Regions from separate parts of the Arthrobacter sp. FW306-07-I genome, predicted to be linked through region 3. Evidence: riboswitches for the same ligand, from Rfam matches in the RefSeq annotation. Region 3 holds a riboswitch; each other region holds the start of a gene.
The links. A riboswitch is a leader RNA that binds a small molecule or an ion and turns the genes downstream of it on or off. The one in region 3 is predicted to bind S-adenosylmethionine.

Region 1 (4,205 bases), 1.2 Mb from region 3:
CTCAGGCCAATGGCCGCGCGTCCTTCCGGCCCCATGGCACGGTGCGTGGTGGTGGCGGGATGCGTGATCAGCGACTTGGAATCGCCCAGGTTGTTGGAGATGTCGATGATCCGCAGCCCGTCCAGCAGGGCGAAGGCGGCTTCCTTGCCGGAGCGTCCGCCCGACGGGGCAAGCTCCAGGGTCAGGACGGTGCCGCCTGCGCTCATCTGCTTCGCCGCCAGCCCGTACTGCGGGTGCGATTTCAGCAGCGGATACTTCACCCAGCTCACGGCCGGCTGCTCCTCCAGCCACTCGGCAAGCCGGAGGGCCGTGGCGGAGGAGTGGTTGACGCGCAGCCCCATGGTTTCCAGGCCCTTGGTCAGGACCCAGGCGTTGAACGGGGACAGGGCGGGGCCGGTGTGGCGCATCAGCTGCTTTACGGGGCCGTCAATGAACTCCTTGGTGCCCAGGATGGCACCGCCCATCACCCGGCCCTGGCCATCGATGTGCTTGGTGCCGGAGTAGACGATGACGTCCGCGCCCAGGTCACCGCAGCGCTGCAGCAGGGGAGTGGCAAAGACGTTGTCCGCCACCACGGTGGCCCCGGCCGCGTGCGCCAGGTCGCTGACCGCGGCGATGTCCACGATTTCCTGCATGGGATTGGATGGGGATTCGAAGAAGACAGCCGTGGTGGGCTTGGAGAGCGCTTCGCGCCACTGGTCCAGGTCCGGGCCGTCCACGAACACGGTCTCCACGCCCCACCGGGGCAGGATCTCGTTCAGGACCACGAAGCAGGAACCGAACAGCGAGCGGGCGGCCACTACACGGTCGCCGGCTGCCAGCAGGGCGCCCAGGGCGGTGAACACCGCGGACATGCCCGACGCCGTCGCGAAGCACGCTTCGGTGCCTTCGAGCAGCCGGAGCCGTTCCTGGAACGTGGCCACGGACGGGTTGCCGTAGCGGGAGTAGACAAAGCGCTCGTCTTCGCCGGTGAAGGCGCGTTCAGCAGCGGCTGCGGATTCGTAGACGAAGCCGGAGTTGAGGAAGATGGCCTCGGACGTTTCCTGGAAGTTGCTGCGGTCCAGCCCGCCGCGGACGGCCTGGGTGTCGGGGTTCCAGCTGGGGGCGTCGTGGTTGAAGCTCACTTAGTTCTTTCCGAGGTTGGTGGGCAGGCCGCGGTTTTTCCAGCCATTGACGGTCCGCTCGCCGAAGCGGTCGGGATCGCCCTCGAAGCCCTCGAGGACGCTGTAGGCGGTGAAACCCGCCTGGGTGGCGGCGGTGGCAGCGGCGACGGAGCGCTTGCCGGAGCGGCACAGGAACACCAGTTCCGTGCCCGGGTCCTCCGGCGCCTGGTCCGTCAGATCCTTGATGAAGTCTGGGTTGGGGATGCCGCCGGGGAAGGTCCACTGGATGAAGAGTGGGTCGTTGTCCGTGGCCTTGGTGTCCGGGATGCCGATGTGGGCCCATTCGCCCTCGGTACGGACGTCCACCAGGACGGCGCCCTGCTCCAGCTTGGCCCAGGCTTCCTGCGGCGTCAGGTCTCCGGCGTAGCTCATGCGTGGCCCTCGCCATCAAACTCGCCGTCGAACTCGCCCTCAAGCTCGTCAACGGCCGTTGCAACGGCGGCGTCTGCCGAGGCGATCGCGGCCGGAAGGACGATGGCCTGCGCCACGATGACGGTGGTGCCATTGAAGGTTGCTGCGGGGCTGCCGTGCAGCACGTAACCGTCCGCGAGTGCAGCGGAGATCCGCTCGCAGAACTCACGGTTGTCCGCGCCGGTAATCAGGCGGTAGGACAGTCTTTCCTCAGAGGCGGGTGCGTCGGACACGACGGATCTCCTTCTTTCACGCTTGCAGCTCGAATCGGTCGATATGCCGAGTATTCACCTGAGGCACCCCGCCGCGAAAGGGAGGGTTGCCGACCGGCCAGTCAGGGCTTCACACCGGTACTCATTACTCCCCAAAAACGTAACACCTGCGCTCCCAGGCCGCACCGCCGCCGTCGTCATGTTCCGTAATTCACCGGACGGCCAGGCGATACGCACGGGCCGGCCGCCGGATAAAGTTCTTACCGGGGGCACCACCCCGTCGCCTAAGCAACGGGCAGCAGAGCAAAGAGTACCGGGGGTCCTTGTCAGCATGCGGGCAATCACATCGCATCACCGCGCCACCAGCCACGTAAACCGTCCGCGCTCTGTGGCTGCCTTTCTAGCGGCCATCGTCATCGCCTTCCTGGCCGTGCTGGCGCCGGCAGGTCCGGCGCAGGCTGCACCCGACAGCGGCAAGCCGTGGCTGGGTGCGGTGCTCGAGTGGGGCGAGGATACCGCTGCAGGCTTCAGTGACCGGCTGGGCGCCACCCCTGCTGTCTTCGGCCACGACATCACCCTTCCGTTCCGTGATTCCGAACGGAACGACGTCGACGGCTTCCTGCAGCAGGCCGCAGCCAAAGGTGCCCACGCCCTGCTTACGGTCAAGCCCTCGGTGCCGCTGGACCAGCTCGGCACTGCAGAAGCCGAAGCCTTTGCGCAGCAGGTGCACACTCTCACATCCGGGTTCAAGAGCCAGCTGCTGATCCGGTTCGCCCCTGACATGAACACAAGCTGGGTGGGTTGGGGCCAGCAGTCCGCCGAGTACCGCCAGGCTTTCCAGGAGGTGTCCAGGGCATTCAAGAAGTACGACGGCGGCCGGGCCGCCATGGTGTGGGCGCCTTACCTGGGCAAGGACTACCCCTTTGACCGGAGCCGGAATGCGCCGCAGCCAGGAAGTGAGGGGTTCGCGCTCCTGGACACCAACGGGGACGGGGCCTGGACCGGAAGCGACAACGCCTACGCACCCTACTACCCGGGTGACGACGCCGTGGACTGGGTGGGCCTGGCCGCCTACCACGACGACACCGCCGGCGGGGCCGCCGTCAACACTTTGCCGCGGGCCGGTGAGCTTGAGGAGATGCTGACAGCCTCCGGAAGCGAAAACTTCTACGCCACCTACTCGGAGGGGCGCAGGAAGCCTTTCCTCCTGCAGACCGCGGCGTTCTACAGCCCTTCAACCGGCGGCGCGCCCGAAGCCGGCATCAAAACCGGCTGGTGGGACCAGGTGGTGGGAACTGCCACCTCTCCGGAGTTCGCACGCACGGCCGCCGTCGTATGGGACGAACGCACCAGCACCAGGGACACCGGCGTGGCGAGCATCAGCTGGCTGCTCACCGGAAACCCGGACATTGCCAAGGCCGCGGGGGACAGGCTGAAGGCCTCCCCGATGGTGACCGGCCCTGTCACCGATCAGGCACCCACCGGCACTTATGTCCGCGCCAACACCCTGTCCGGGCCTGCTGCCTGGACTGTTGCCGCCGCCATGGTCATCCTCCTGGTGGCCCTGTGGCAGGTTCCGCGCAGAATCAATGCAGCCACAGCCTGGAGCTACCAGGATCCTTCCACCAGGGACTCGCGCGTTGACCTGCTGCGCGGAATGGCCATCGTCTTCGTGGTGGTCAACCACCTGGGCATGGCCTCGCTGTTCCAGTTGCTCACGCAGGAGGCCGTGGGCTTCGTGTCAGGCGCAGAGCTGTTCGTCCTCTTCTCCGGACTGGTGGTGGGCATGGTGTAGGGGCCCAAGGCAAAGGAGGACTTCGGCCGGGTTTTGGACCTCACGTCACGCCGCGCAGGCAAGCTCTACCTGACGGCGCTCGCCGTGCTGATCGGGGTCTTCCTGCTGTCCCTGCTCCCGTTCTTCCACGCCGAGGCGCTCACAACCTTCGTGGACCAGGGAACCGGCGGCGCCGGGCACAACGGTGCCGGCCGGACCTACGACCTCTATGCGGGCATGTCGTCCTTGTTCCAGTTCCCCGTGCCGCCCCAGGTGCTGCCGGCCATCGTGCTGCTGCAGTTTGGGCCCTGGCAATTCAACGTCATGGGCCTCTACGTGGTGCTCTTGCTGGTCAGCCCGCTGATCCTGGCCGCATTGAACCGCGGAAAGGCCGTCTGGGTGCTGGCCGCGACCCTTGCAGTGTATGCAGTTGGTGCCGTGACCAGGTTCCGGGTCCTGCCGTCGCAGTTCGAGGACTCCTTCCCCCTGCTGGTGTGGCAGGTGCTGTTCGTGCTGGGGCTGGTTGCCGGCTATCACCGCCGTGCCGTCGTTGCCGGGCTGTCGAGGCATACGTGGGTGGTGGTTGCCTGCACCGCGGCGGCGTTCGCGCTGGCTTTCCTGTCCTGGGGCAATCCCTACCTGGCG
Region 2 (4,205 bases), 2.2 Mb from region 3:
GAGGGCCTCGAGGTTTACTACGCAGCCGTTGCCGATGATGGGAACGGCATTGGGGCTGAGGATGCCTGCCGGCAGCAGCTTGAGTTCGTACTTTTCACCGCCCACGACGACGGTGTGCCCGGCGTTGTTGCCGCCGTTGGGCTTGACGACGTAGTCAACACGGCCGCCGAGCAGGTCGGTGGCCTTGCCTTTTCCTTCGTCGCCCCACTGGGCTCCTACGATCACAATTGCTGGCATGGGATCCTCCCCCATTCGTTCGGGCTGCCGGGTTGCCACGAGGTGGCGGGCCATGCAGCACCGTTCATGAGAATGCCCCGAACATACCGGCCTTCACACAGCCGCAGCACGGCACGGCGAAGGAAGAGTTCCGGGGCTCTTACCACCCAAGTTTAGCCGATGGGGCACTTGGTCCTTTGTTGGCCCCGCCGCGGCCCGTCATGCGGGAAGGGCCGCGGCGGGCCTGGTCAGAACCGCCGCCGCGCTGCTATTCGTCCTCAGCCTCCCCGGCGGGCCGGGACGTCTGCTCGGCGAGGGTGTCCCAGAAGGAAATGTCGGCGTCGGCAATCGAACCGTCAGCAATGGCGGCGGCGGTGGACGTCAGCGTGGTGACCGTCTGCTTGATCAGATAGCCGTTGCTGCGCTGGCCCAGTGCGTAGCCGTCCAGGTAGTGGTCGGACATGCCGCGCATCTCGAAGAGCAAGGTGGCAATGCCGTATTCCACGGAGATGCCGTTGCGGCTGATGGTTTCGGCGCTGCCGCCCTGGTATTTGCCCAGGTGGCCCCAACCGGTGGAGTCGACGTTGTTGAAGACCACGGCGCCCAACTGCTTGGACTTTTCGACGACGGCCGGGTCGGCGTTGGGGGTGGTGGGGTACAGGATGGAGCCGGAAACCAGCTTGCCGTCGCGCTCCGCCCGGGTGCCCTGGTGGTGCAGGTCGATCATGTAGTCGATCCGGTACTTGCGCATCACGTTGTTGTGCAGCGCCTGGGTCTCCGGCTGGATCTTGGCCACGTGGTCGCGGTTCAGGTCCACGCCCTCGGCGTTGTAGCGGGTGAGGTGCCGGTCCCCCTTGGCGAGGTAGTTGTCCAGGGAGAAGTTCACGTCCCCCATGGCGCCGTCCGCGTTGAGCATGGGCACCACCAGGATGTTCGCGCCTTTGAGGATGTCCGCCGACTTGCCGGCGCCCAGGTGCTTGATGAACTCCATGGCGCCCTCGGTGGTGAGCTGTTCGTTGCCGTGCTGCTGGGTCAGGTAAAGGATGGTGGGCTTGGCCGGGTCCGAGATGTACTTGACCAGGTGGATGTCGCGGCCCTTGACGGTCTGGCCGATGACTTCCAGTTCCATGGCGGGCTGGCGGGCGTCCTGGTCCTTCAGGAAGGAAACCATCTGGTCATAAGTGGCCAGCTTTGTTGTGGTGATCTGTCCGTTGCCGTCATAGCTGGGGCCCTCGCCCACTGCATTTGCCAGCGGGGCCGGTCCCGCCACGACGGCGAGCGCCAGAACGCCGGAAAGGGCAAGGTTCCTGAGGTTTGCCAGGGGTTTGTTCACGGTGCATGACCTCTTCATTGAGTGCGGTGGTTCTTTGGGTCGAGTGGGTGGCAGCCGCCATGTCCCTCATTCGGCTGTGACAAGAAGCCAACCAAGCTGGACATAATCTGTCAATATACTGGACGAAACCTGTAAGGATGCAAACAGGAGCGCAGAAGTAAAAGAAGGCCTGCCTGGCGCGACACAAAGTGGACCGGACTTGCCCGCGTGGAGCGTCTCGATTTAAGTGGGAGGGAACCATCCGGAGCGGCCGAGAGACCTGGCTCGATGACGCCGCAGCAACCCCGGTCCGGCAGGATTCCTGCCGGCCGAAGGTGCTACTGCCAGGACCGATGGAAAGGAAGATTCCAGCATGTCACTGAACACCGACCACATCCGCGTCACCCACGCCGGTTCCCTGCCCCGCACCCCGGAACTCATCGCGGCGAACGCCGCCAAGGAAGCCGATGGCATCACCCCGGAATTCCTCCAACTGCTTGAGGCCTCCGTGGTGGACGTGGTGCAGCGCCAGAAGGACCTGGGCATCGACATCCCCAACGACGGCGAATACGGACACGCCATGTCCAGTTCCGTGGATTACGGTGCTTGGTGGAACTACTCCTTCGCACGCCTCGGCGGCTTGGAGCCCACCAATGTGGACCGCTGGGCCGAAGCCGGGGTCCGCCGCTCGTCACCCGGCCATGTGGTCCTGACGTCCTTCCCCGACCGCCGGGATCGGCAGGCGTTCAACGAGGCGTACAACGATCCTTCCTCCGGCATCCTCACCCACCGCAAGAGCGTCGCCCAGCCCAAGATCGCCGGGCCCCTGACCTACACCGGCCAGGATCTGGTGGCATCGGATATCAGGAACTTGAAGACCGGACTGGCCGCCGCAGGCCTCTCAGACGGTTTCGTGGCGTCCCTCTCCCCCGGCTCCTGCGCCAGGGTAGCCAACGAGTACTACAAGTCCGACGAGGAACTCGTCTACGCCTGCGCCGACGCCATGCGGGAGGAATACAAGGCGATCATCGACGCCGGGCTCACCGTGCAGCTCGATGACCCGTCCTTGGCCGAGAGCTGGGACCAGATCAACCCCGAGCCCTCCCTGGAGGACTACCTGAAGTTCATCCAACTGCGCATCGAGGCCACCAACTGGGCCCTCCGGGATCTCCCCCAGGAACAGATCCGGCTGCACGTCTGCTGGGGATCCTGGCATGGCCCGCACACCACGGACATCCCCTTCGCGGACATTATCGGCTCCGTGCTGCAGGTCAACGCCGGGGCGTACTCCTTCGAGGCCGCCAACGTGCGCCATGAACACGAATGGCGGGTCTGGGAGGACACCAAGCTGCCCGAGGGCAAGGTCATCATTCCGGGCGTCGTGTCGCATGCCACCAACGTGGTGGAGCACCCTGACCTGGTGGCGGACCGCATCGTGCGTTTCGCCGACGTGGTGGGCCGGGAGAACGTCATTGCCTCCACCGACTGCGGCCTGGGCGGCCGGGTGCACCCGCAGATCGCCTTCGCCAAGCTGGAAGCGCTGGGCGAGGGCGCCCGTCGGGCCACCAACCGGCTCTGGTAATCCGCTTGCCATCCGGGGCGCCGGCTGTTCCTTCCATCACCGGAAAGGGGCGGCCGGCGTTTCGCTTCCCGGGTCTTGCTAAACTGGGGAAGGCCGGCGAGGTCCGGCCCACCCCAACCAACCGCTGCTGATGCGTTTGCGCTTGCCCGCGCCCTCATCTGCCGGCGGCAGCAACGCCAATCCCCGCAGGAGAACCAGCACTTCATGACAGCCCTGGCCCCCGAAACATTCCACGAACAGCTCATGAGCCGCCGCTACGAACCCAGCGTTGCAGCCGTCAACGAACTCTGCGATTCCCTGCGGGAGACCAAACCAGGAACCGTGGTCCCCTACGTCGACCCCATGCACGACGTTGAGGAATGCCGCATCATCAGCCTCTACTCCAACATCGGCGAGGCGGATCCGTCCGGCTTCATCACCGCCGGCGACCAGGACGCCGCAACCCGGATGCTGGGCATCCAGTGGAAGCTGGGCCTGCGCCCAGAGTTCGTGATGCCTTGGAACGTCCACCCCTGGCACGTTCCCGGCGAAGCCAACGGGAAGTTCACCCCCGACCAGGTCCAGGCCGGCCTCAAGCCCCTGCTGAAGTTCCTGGCCTTGGTCCCCCGCGCATCGGTCATCGTGGCGCACGGCACCGAAGCCAACCGCCTGGCCAACCTGCTGCTGAAGACCGAGGTTCCCCTGCTGTGGCGCCGCGGCCTGAAGACCTACAAGGTCCGCTCGCTGAGCGGCCGCGCGTTCGCCGGTTCCCCTGCACGCCAGGAGGAGTTCCTCGAGGACATGCGGACGGCGTATGCAGACGCCATGGCCCGGACCGGCATCGCGAAGCCCTGAATCGTCGGCGCTCAGCCTGTGGCATCGGAGTCGGTAAACGAAATTCCCGGTGCCGATTCGTCTTCGGCTTCAACCCAGGTGGTGAAGTCGGCGTACGACATCCAGGAGTAGTAGTCACAGAACCTGAGACACGCTTTTTCCTGCTTTCCCACGCTTCGCGCAGCTCCTCCTTTCTTCCTCTAGCCCTTTGATTCTTTTAACCGAAATCAGGGACGGCGCATTCCAGTCCAGGGACGACGGCGGGCGGTCACCTTTTCGCCA
Region 3 (4,205 bases):
TGGGCACCAGCCAGCGGACCGAGTCTTCCGGATATCCGGGGCGGACGCGGTGGTAGTGCCCGCCGCCGTCCTGGAAGCTCTGGCCAAGCTCCCGGCGCCGCCCGTGATCGAGCCTGGGGCCACCCCGAACCAAGCGTGGCCTCCTTCGTGTGCTGCCGATGTGGACGTCTCTCGAATGTACCGCACGGACGGTCACCGGCTGGTGCCCCAAGGGGCACCCTCTTTGCTGTAGCTGCTCAGTCGTCGATGCAGGGGGCCGCGCCGGCCGTTCCCGGCGTGTTGGGCGCCCAGTGCGGGTAGGTGCGGAAGTCGTTGGCGGGGACCCAGCGCCCAGCGTCCACCACGTAGTCCCACCCCAGCCCGTTGCTGCGCAGCGCACGGATACCGGCGAGGAGGCGTTCGGCATCCTCCAGCCGTGAGCCGATGCCAAAACTTGCGCGGAGCGAACCGGACGGCAGGCCAAGGCGCTTCAGCAGGGGATGGGCGCAGAAGCGTCCATCGCGCAGGCCCACGCCGTGCTCGGCGGCGAGATAGGCGGCCACCAGCCCCGCGTCGTAGCCCTCCACGGAGAAGTTAACCACGCCGATGGTGTCCGTTTCCGGGTTGCTGTCCTTGAAGATCTGGTGCACGGTAACGCCGTCGATGTCCTGCAGGCCCTCCACCAGGAAGGAGCGGATCGCGGCTTCGTGGGCGTGCCACCGGTCCTGGTCGAGCTCAGCAATGACCTGGGTGGCGCGGGCCAGCGTGGCGGCTCCGAGGACGTTCGGCGAGCCCCCCTCATGGCGGGCCGGGCCGCTGGCCCAGCTGACGCCGTCGAGCCTTGCTTCCTTGACCGCGCCGCCGCCGGCAAGGTGCGGGACGCCCGCGTCCAGCCAGTCAGGCCGTCCCACCAGGACGCCGGCGCCGAACGGTGCGTAAAGCTTGTGGCCGGAAAACGCGAGGTAGTCGATGTCATCCGTGCTGATGTCCACCCGGCGGTGCGGTGCCAGCTGGGCCGCATCCACCACGATCCGTGCGCCGTGCTGGTGGGCCAGCGCGGCCAGGGCGCGGATGGGAAGGATCTCGCCGGTGACGTTTGAAGCGCCGGTGACGGCCAGCAGGCTGACCCCGCCCTGCTCCAGCTCCGCGCGGACGGCGTCGAGGGTGCCGGTGATCGTCTCCGCGGCCACGATGCTGCGGTGCGGCACGCCCTGCCACGGCAGCAGGTTCGCGTGGTGTTCGATGTCCAGGTAGAGGACATCGCCGTCAGGGCGGCCATGGGTGACCGGGAGGCAACCTGCCAGGAGGTTCAGCGAGTCGGTGGTGTTGCGGGTGAAAATGACCGAGTCGTCCGGGCGGCCGCCGACGAAATCGCGGACGATGGTGCGCGCGTTCTCGTAGACAGAGGTGCTGATCTGGGAGGCGTATCCTGCCCCCCGGTGGACGCTGGCGTAGTAGGGCAGGATTTCGTTCAGGTAGGCGGACACCACGGAGAGTGCAGGGGCCGAGGCGCCGTAATCCAGGTTTGCGTACCGCACGTGGCCGCCGGTGATCAGCGGCGCCTGGATCTCGGCTCCGGTGACTGCCGCGAGGGGCCGGCCGGCAACGGCATGCCGTTCAGCAACTGCCGCTTCGGTGCTGACGGGCTGGGGGGAGACGGTGGCAGTTGTCACAGAGACCTCACTTGAATACAGGACTCCGGCATAGTGGAATCCGCGCTTGCCGCATCCGCTCCGGACCGGCCTGGTCGTCACCCGGGGCACCCCACCGCGAATGGAGGGTTGCCGGCCAGCAAACCGGGGTTTAGCGCTGGCACTCGTGACCTGGATAAAAGCGTAGGACATGCGGCTGACAGGACTGAACCCGCAGCGATTGTTAAGCGGTTTGTTACGCGATTTCGAATAAACGGCGGCGGACACCCCCATCGGGAGGTGTCCGCCGCTGCTTTATTCGTTTTTTCGGGGAAAAGCCAACCGTTACAGCAAATCGTCCAAATAAGGGTTCAGGCGGTGCAATACCTCTGAGTGCAGGATCGAGTTGGTGGCCAGCGCGTTCCCGCCGAAGGGGCCGTCCTCGCCTTCCAGCGACGTGAAACGGCCGCCGGCCTCCACGACGATCGGCACAAGGGCGGCCATGTCGTAGAGGTTCAGTTCCGGTTCGCAGGCGATGTCCACGGAGCCCTCCGCCACCATGCAGTACGACCAGAAATCGCCAAAGGCACGGGTCCGCCACACGTCCTCGGTGAGGCCCAGGAACTCGTCAAGGTTTCCCCGTTCCTTCCAGCCCGTGAGGCTGGAGTAAGAGAGGGAGGCGTCCGATAGTGTCGAGACGTTGGAGACGCGGAGCCGGGTGGCAGCTGCCAGGGACCTGCCCATGTATGCGCCCATACCCTTCGCCGCCCACCAGCGCTTGCCCAGGGCCGGGGCGCTGACCACGCCCACCACCGGCTCGCCCTCGTCGACGAGGGCGATAAGGGTAGCCCAGACCGGAACGCCGCGGACGAAGTTCTTGGTCCCGTCAATGGGGTCGATGATCCAGCGCCGCGACCCGTGTCCCGTGCTGCCGAACTCCTCGCCCAGGACCGCGTCCCGGGGGCGGGAACGCGAGAGCTGGCCGCGGATGGCTTCTTCGGCGGCCTTGTCCGCATCGGTGACCGGCGTCAGGTCCGGCTTGGTCTCGACGTGGAGGTCCAGGGCCTTGAAGCGGCTCATGGTCTGGTCATCCACGGAGTCGGCCAGGACATGTGCCAGGCGCAGGTCATCGTTGTAGCTCGAAGCGGGTTGGATCATGGTTCCAAACTACAGTCTGCGCACGCTTCTGCCGGGGAGAACGCGTCAGTTGACGCTGCCGAGCTCCTTGGTTTCCTGTGCTTCCAACCTTGGATCCGTGCCGAGCAGCCGCCGCAGCGACGCCAACCGGGCGGGACCGGTGGGACCTGCGTGTCCGCCCGCCACCCAGTCGTCGAGGCCGCAGTTCACTGCAATTGCCGTGTGCTTGCAGCCCCGTTCGCAGTTCTCGATGCCGGGGGAGAGGTCGGGGAAGGAGCGCAGGATCCGGTCGGGGTCCACGTGGGCGAGGCCGAAGGACCGGATGCCCGGAGTATCAATGATCCAGCTGCCGGCCGGAGCGTCCGCGAGGCGCAGCGCCAGGGCAGAGGACGACGTGTGCCGGCCCCGTCCCGTCACGGCGTTCACTCCGCCGGTGGCCCGCTCGGCCCCAGTAAGCGCGTTCACCATGGTGGACTTGCCCACGCCTGAGTGCCCGAGCATGACGGTGACCTTGCCGCCCAGGTGGGCGCGGAGGGCTGCCACCGCGGTGCTGTCCAGCCGGGCCGAGAGGCCGTCGTCGGAGCGCGCGTCGATCCCGGAGGCCTGGGCGTCAGCGGTTCGGCTGATGATCACCGGGAAATCCAGGTGGGTGTAGTTGGACAGCAGTTCCGCTGGATCCTTGACGTCGGCCTTGGTGACCAGCAGGATCGGCTCGATACCGGCGTCGTACGCAGCCACCAAGGCACGGTCGATGAATCCGGTCCGCGGCTCCGGATTGGCGGCCGCCACCACGATCACCAGCTGGTCCGCGTTGGCCACCACGGCACGTTCGATTGGATCCGTGTCGTCGGCGCTGCGCCGCAGGAGCGTTTTGCGGTCCTGGATCTTCACCAGGCGCGCCAGCGTGTCCGGTGCCCCGGAGACGTCCCCCACGAGCGAGACGAAGTCGCCGGCAACCACCGGCGAGCGGCGAAGTTCGCGGGCGCGTGCCGCAATGACCACGCGTTCGTTGTTCGAGTCCTCACCCACGACTGCGGTGTACCGCCCCCGGTCCACCGTGATGATCCGTCCGGTGACCGCATCGTCGTGGCTGGGACGGTCCTTGGTGCGGGGCCTGGAGCCCTTCTTGTTGGGCCTGATACGGACGTCGGACTCGTCCCAGGAGTCAGTGCGCCGTGCCACCGCTGGGCTCCTCCGGTCCGGATGCCGCAGCGGCGTCCTGGGCCAGCATGCCTGTCCACAGCTGGGGGAAATCGGGCATGGTTTTGGCGGTGGTGGCGATGTCCTCCACCTGTACGCCCTCCACTGCCAGGCCCAGGATGGCGCCTGCGGTGGCCATTCGATGGTCCGCGTAGCTGCGGACGACGCCGGCGTGCAGCGCGGCGGGCCGGATCACCAGGCCGTCGCTGGTTTCCTCTGCGTCCCCGCCGAGCCGGTTGATTTCCGCCACCAATGCAG
Region 4 (4,205 bases), 1.3 Mb from region 3:
AGGAATGCACACTGCTGGAGGTTTCCTTGGAGCTGGCTGAACCTCGGAGGCTTTGACCAGGAACGTGTGGACCAAAACTGCCTGGTCCAGGAGTGCCTAGACCAGGAAGCTGCCCCGCAGCTGCGCCCCCAGTTGGCCTATCTCGGTGAGGAACCCGTCGTGGCCGATGGGTGCCTGGATGACGTGGACGTCCACCTCGCCGGGCAGCGCCTGCGCCAGTTCCCGGGACTGGGACGGGAAGTAGAGTCGGTCGGAGTCGACGGCGGCCACGAAGAAGCGTGCAGTAGCACCGGCCAGGGTTTCGGCCAGGGTTCCCCGTCCGCGGCAGACGTCGTGGCTCATCAACGCTTCGGTCAGGGCGATGTAGCTGTTGGCGTCAAAGCGCTTCACGAGCTTGTTGCCCTGGTGGTCCAGGTAGCTTTCCACCTGGTAGCGGCCACGGGCTGCCAGTACTTCCCCCTGAAGGGGCGACTCGGATGCCTGGGCCGCCCGGCCGAAGCGGCCTTCCAGTTCGGCGGCGGACCGGTAGGTGATGTGGGCGATGCGCCGGGCAAGGGCCAGGCCCTCTTCAGGACAGGGACCGCCGTAGTAGTCGCCGCCGTTGAAGTTTGGATCCTGCCGAATGGCCAGGGTCTGGGCCTGGGCAAAGGCGATTTGTTCTGCCGTGCTCGCAGCCCCCACGGCGATGACGGCACAGCGCTGCACCCTTTCCGGGTAGGTCACTGCCCATTCCAGCGCCCGGGCGCCGCCCATGGAGCCGCCAAGAACCGCGAACCAGCTCTTGATCCCCAACTGGTCCGCCAGCCGGGCCTCCGCCACGGTGCTGTCCCGCAGCGTGACCAGGGGGAAGCGGGAACCCCAGGGCGATCCGTCGGGGGCGGGCGATGAGGGGCCGGTGGAGCCGTAGCAGCCGCCCACAATGTTGATGGACACCACGAAGAAACGGTCCGTGTCCACGGGGGCACCGGGCCCGGCCAGCTGCTCCCACCAGCCTTCCTCGTCGGTGTCTCCGCGGGTTACGTGAGTGCTGCCCGTGAGCGCGTGCTCGATCAGGATGGCGTTGCTGGCGTCTGCGTTGAGGGTGCCCCAGGTTTCGTAGGCCAGCGTAACGTCGGGCAGGTATCCCCCGGCCTCGAGCTCCAGTTCCCCAATGGAGGCGTAGCGGACGATTCCGTGTTCGGGGATGGTGGTTGGGGCGACGGAAACCGTCATGGCAAGACCTCTTCTACGCGCTTGCCCGCCGTCAATTGACCGGCAGGCCAGGTCCTCACCCGGGGCACCCCACCGCGGAAGGAGGGTTGCCGGCCAGCAAGCCGGGGCTGTCGCTGGCACTCATGACCTGGATCGAGTGTACGAAACACCACCCGGTCCAAGCCAAGAGTGTGACTGGTTGTGACTTCCCGACTTGCTGCCTGCCCTGCCCTGCCGCCTAAGTGGCGCCCCGGCGTCGTACTTTAGGCTTCTAGGCGTCCTTCGCAGCCCTGAAGCCTGCTTCAAGGTCGGCGAGGATGTCGTCGATGTGTTCCAGGCCCACGGAAAGCCTGACAAGTCCCGGGTGCACCCCGGCCACCACCTGCTGCTCCGGCGAGAGCTGGCTGTGGGTGGTCGACGCCGGGTGGATGACCAGGGAGCGCACGTCGCCGATGTTGGCCACATGGGAGTGCAATTCCAAAGCGTCGACGAAGCGTTTGCCCGCCTCCGCTCCGCCGGCCAGGTTGAAGGCGACGACGGCGCCCGTCCCCTTGGGCCCATACTTGCGGCCACGCTCGTACCAGGGGCTGGACGGCAGCCCGGCGTAGGCGACCGATTCGACGTCGTCCCTTGCTTCAAGCCACCGCGCAACCTCCGCCGCGTTTGCAACATGGCGCTCCACCCGCAGGCTCAATGTCTCCAGGCCCTGGGAAATCAGGAAGGCGTTGAACGGCGAAACCGCCGAGCCCAGGTCCCGCAGGAGCTGGACCCGCGCCTTGAGGATGTAGGAGAGATTGGCACCGAGCGCTCCATCGGCTCCCAGGTCGCGGGCGTAGACCAATCCGTTGTACGTGGGATCCGGGGTGTTGAAGCCGGGGAACCGTTCCGGGTCCTTGCTGAAATCGAACTTGCCGGAATCGACGATCACGCCGGCGATGGCTGTGCCGTGGCCGCCCAGGTACTTGGTGGCCGAGTGGATCACGATGTCCGCTCCCCACTCCAGCGGCCGGATCAGGTACGGCGTCGAGAGGGTGTTGTCCACGATGAGGGGCACGCCGGCCTGGTGGGCGACTTCGGAGATGCCCTCGATGTCCAGGACGTCCTGGCGCGGGTTGGAGACCACTTCACCGAAGAAAAGCTTGGTGTTGGGCCGGACGGCGTTGCGCCACTGGTCCAGGTTGTCGGGGTCGTCCACGAACGTGACGGAGATGCCGAATTTTTTCAGGGTGTGGGCGAAAAGGTTGTAGGTGCCGCCGTAGAGGCTGGGGCTGGCTACGATGTGGTCGCCGGCCTCCGCAATGTTCAGGACCGCGAACGTTTCGGCGGCCTGGCCGGAACTCAGCAGCAGCGCGGCCAGGCCGCCTTCAAGGCTGGCAATCCGCTGTTCGACGGCGTCCTGCGTCGGGTTGCCGATGCGGGTGTAGATGGGCGCCAGTTCGGAGAGTGCAAAGCGGTTGGCTGCGCTCTCGGCCGTTGGGAAAACAAAGGACGTGGTTTGGTAGATGGGCAGGGCACGGGCTCCCGTTGCACTGTCCACTTCCTGGCCGGCGTGGATCTGGCGGGTTTCGAAGGACCAAGCGTTGGACATCCAAATCTCCTTTGACATGGGCCCGGCATGCTCAGGGGCAGTGCGGGCCGCGCTTGCTGTCGGCTCGTGCCGGACAGCCAGGTCCTCACCCGGGGCACCCCACCGCGGATGGAGGGTTGCCGGCCAGCGAGCCGGGGCTTGGCGCTGGCACTCATGACCTTCGCCAAGTCTAGGAAGCGGGGGCGCCCAACGCCATGAGTATGACGGGTCGTGACAAAAGCCTGGACGTGGAAACACACCGCCAGGACTGCAGCGTAGGTTTGCGAAGATTCGCACAGGGAATGCGAAGGATCGCCCGAGCTTCGGAAGATCGGGTTCCCGTCCCCGATAGATTTGAACGGGGAAAACCCCCTCGTTTCTCACAGTCAAAAAAGGACGGACGTTCCGTTGCCTCCGATTCTGCGCCCTGCCGCACGTGCCACTGCTCTATACATTGCATTGGTCTGTTCAATGCTGGGAGCGGTGCTTCTCCCTGCTCCCATCGCCAGCGCCGCGGGGGCTGACAAGGGTGATTACATTGTCCGGTTCCCCGCGGCAGCGGACGTCAGGCAAGAGAGCAGTGCACTGCGCGGCCAAGGTATTGGCGTTAGCCGTATGTTCGAGAATGCGATCAAGGGAGCTGCGATAAAAGCCACCCCGGCGCAAGCCTCAGCCCTGATGCGGTCCGGCAAAGCCGTTGCCGTTGAGCCGGACCAACCCGTCACGGTCTACAGCACAACCCAGGAGCAGGCGCCATGGGGACTGGACCGGATAGATCAACAATCGCTGCCCCTATCCAGCACGTACACGCCCTCCGGCACCGGGCAAGGCGTGAGCGTCTATGTACTCGACACTGGGATCCTCGCATCCCACGTCGACTTCGGCGGCCGGGTTGCGGCAGGTTGGACGGCGAAGTCCGACGGCCTCGGGTCCAGCGACTGCAACGGACATGGCACCCATGTCGCCGGCACTATCGGCGGTTCAACCTATGGCGTGGCAAAACTCGCGACTTTGATCCCGGTGCGGGCACTGGCCTGTGACGGCACAGGCCTCTACTCGGACGTTATTGCAGGACTCGATTGGATTGCAGGGGACCACCGTGCCGGGACTCCGGCTGTGGTGAACCTCAGCATTGGCGGCCCCACGAGCAGCACCTTGGACGCTGCCGTGGAGGCGGTAATCGCCGACGGTATTTCCGCGGTTGTTGCTGCAGGTAACAGTGCCACCGATGCATGCACGGCTTCCCCCGCCAGGATTCCGGCGGCAATCACGGTCGCTGCCAGCGATTCCACGGACCACCAGGCCAGCTTCTCAAACTTCGGCAGTTGCGTGGATCTTTACGCCCCCGGCGTTGGCATCACATCCGATTGGTACACCTCCCCGGCCGCCACCGCATCTCTAAGCGGGACCTCAATGGCCACTCCCCATGTGGCAGGCGCTGCTGCCC

Region 1: it holds a riboswitch for S-adenosylmethionine, as region 3 does, so the genes downstream of both, LFT46_RS18805 (DUF1737 domain-containing protein) here and LFT46_RS12980 (aminotransferase class V-fold PLP-dependent enzyme) in region 3, are expected to answer to the same signal.
Region 2: it holds a riboswitch for S-adenosylmethionine, as region 3 does, so the genes downstream of both, LFT46_RS02500 (cobalamin-independent methionine synthase II family protein) here and LFT46_RS12980 (aminotransferase class V-fold PLP-dependent enzyme) in region 3, are expected to answer to the same signal.
Region 4: it holds a riboswitch for S-adenosylmethionine, as region 3 does, so the genes downstream of both, LFT46_RS06970 (bifunctional o-acetylhomoserine/o-acetylserine sulfhydrylase) here and LFT46_RS12980 (aminotransferase class V-fold PLP-dependent enzyme) in region 3, are expected to answer to the same signal.

What each region holds. Positions count from the first base shown of each region.
Region 1 is NZ_CP084550.1:4,035,271-4,039,475, reverse strand. Features, by position in the region: gene LFT46_RS18815 (O-succinylhomoserine sulfhydrylase) at 1-1,124, opposite strand, end outside; gene LFT46_RS18810 (rhodanese-like domain-containing protein) at 1,125-1,535, opposite strand; gene LFT46_RS18805 (DUF1737 domain-containing protein) at 1,532-1,807, opposite strand; SAM riboswitch class IV at 1,821-1,936, opposite strand; partial or broken gene opgC (OpgC domain-containing protein) at 2,118-4,205, shown strand, end outside.
Region 2 is NZ_CP084550.1:506,867-511,071, reverse strand. Features, by position in the region: gene LFT46_RS02510 (adenylosuccinate synthase) at 1-237, opposite strand, end outside; gene LFT46_RS02505 (M14 family zinc carboxypeptidase) at 485-1,567, opposite strand; SAM riboswitch class I at 1,784-1,888, shown strand; gene LFT46_RS02500 (cobalamin-independent methionine synthase II family protein) at 1,902-3,110, shown strand; gene LFT46_RS02495 (uracil-DNA glycosylase) at 3,315-3,944, shown strand; gene LFT46_RS02490 (hypothetical protein) at 3,956-4,096, opposite strand.
Region 3 is NZ_CP084550.1:2,804,086-2,808,290, reverse strand. Features, by position in the region: gene LFT46_RS12985 (class I SAM-dependent methyltransferase) at 1-133, opposite strand, end outside; gene LFT46_RS12980 (aminotransferase class V-fold PLP-dependent enzyme) at 237-1,652, opposite strand; SAM riboswitch class IV at 1,690-1,803, opposite strand; gene hisN (histidinol-phosphatase) at 1,956-2,768, opposite strand; gene rsgA (ribosome small subunit-dependent GTPase A) at 2,814-3,929, opposite strand; gene aroA (3-phosphoshikimate 1-carboxyvinyltransferase) at 3,913-4,205, opposite strand, start outside.
Region 4 is NZ_CP084550.1:1,524,840-1,529,044, reverse strand. Features, by position in the region: gene metX (homoserine O-acetyltransferase MetX) at 97-1,212, opposite strand; SAM riboswitch class IV at 1,225-1,340, opposite strand; gene LFT46_RS06970 (bifunctional o-acetylhomoserine/o-acetylserine sulfhydrylase) at 1,463-2,779, opposite strand; SAM riboswitch class IV at 2,824-2,938, opposite strand; gene LFT46_RS06965 (S8 family peptidase) at 3,242-4,205, shown strand, end outside.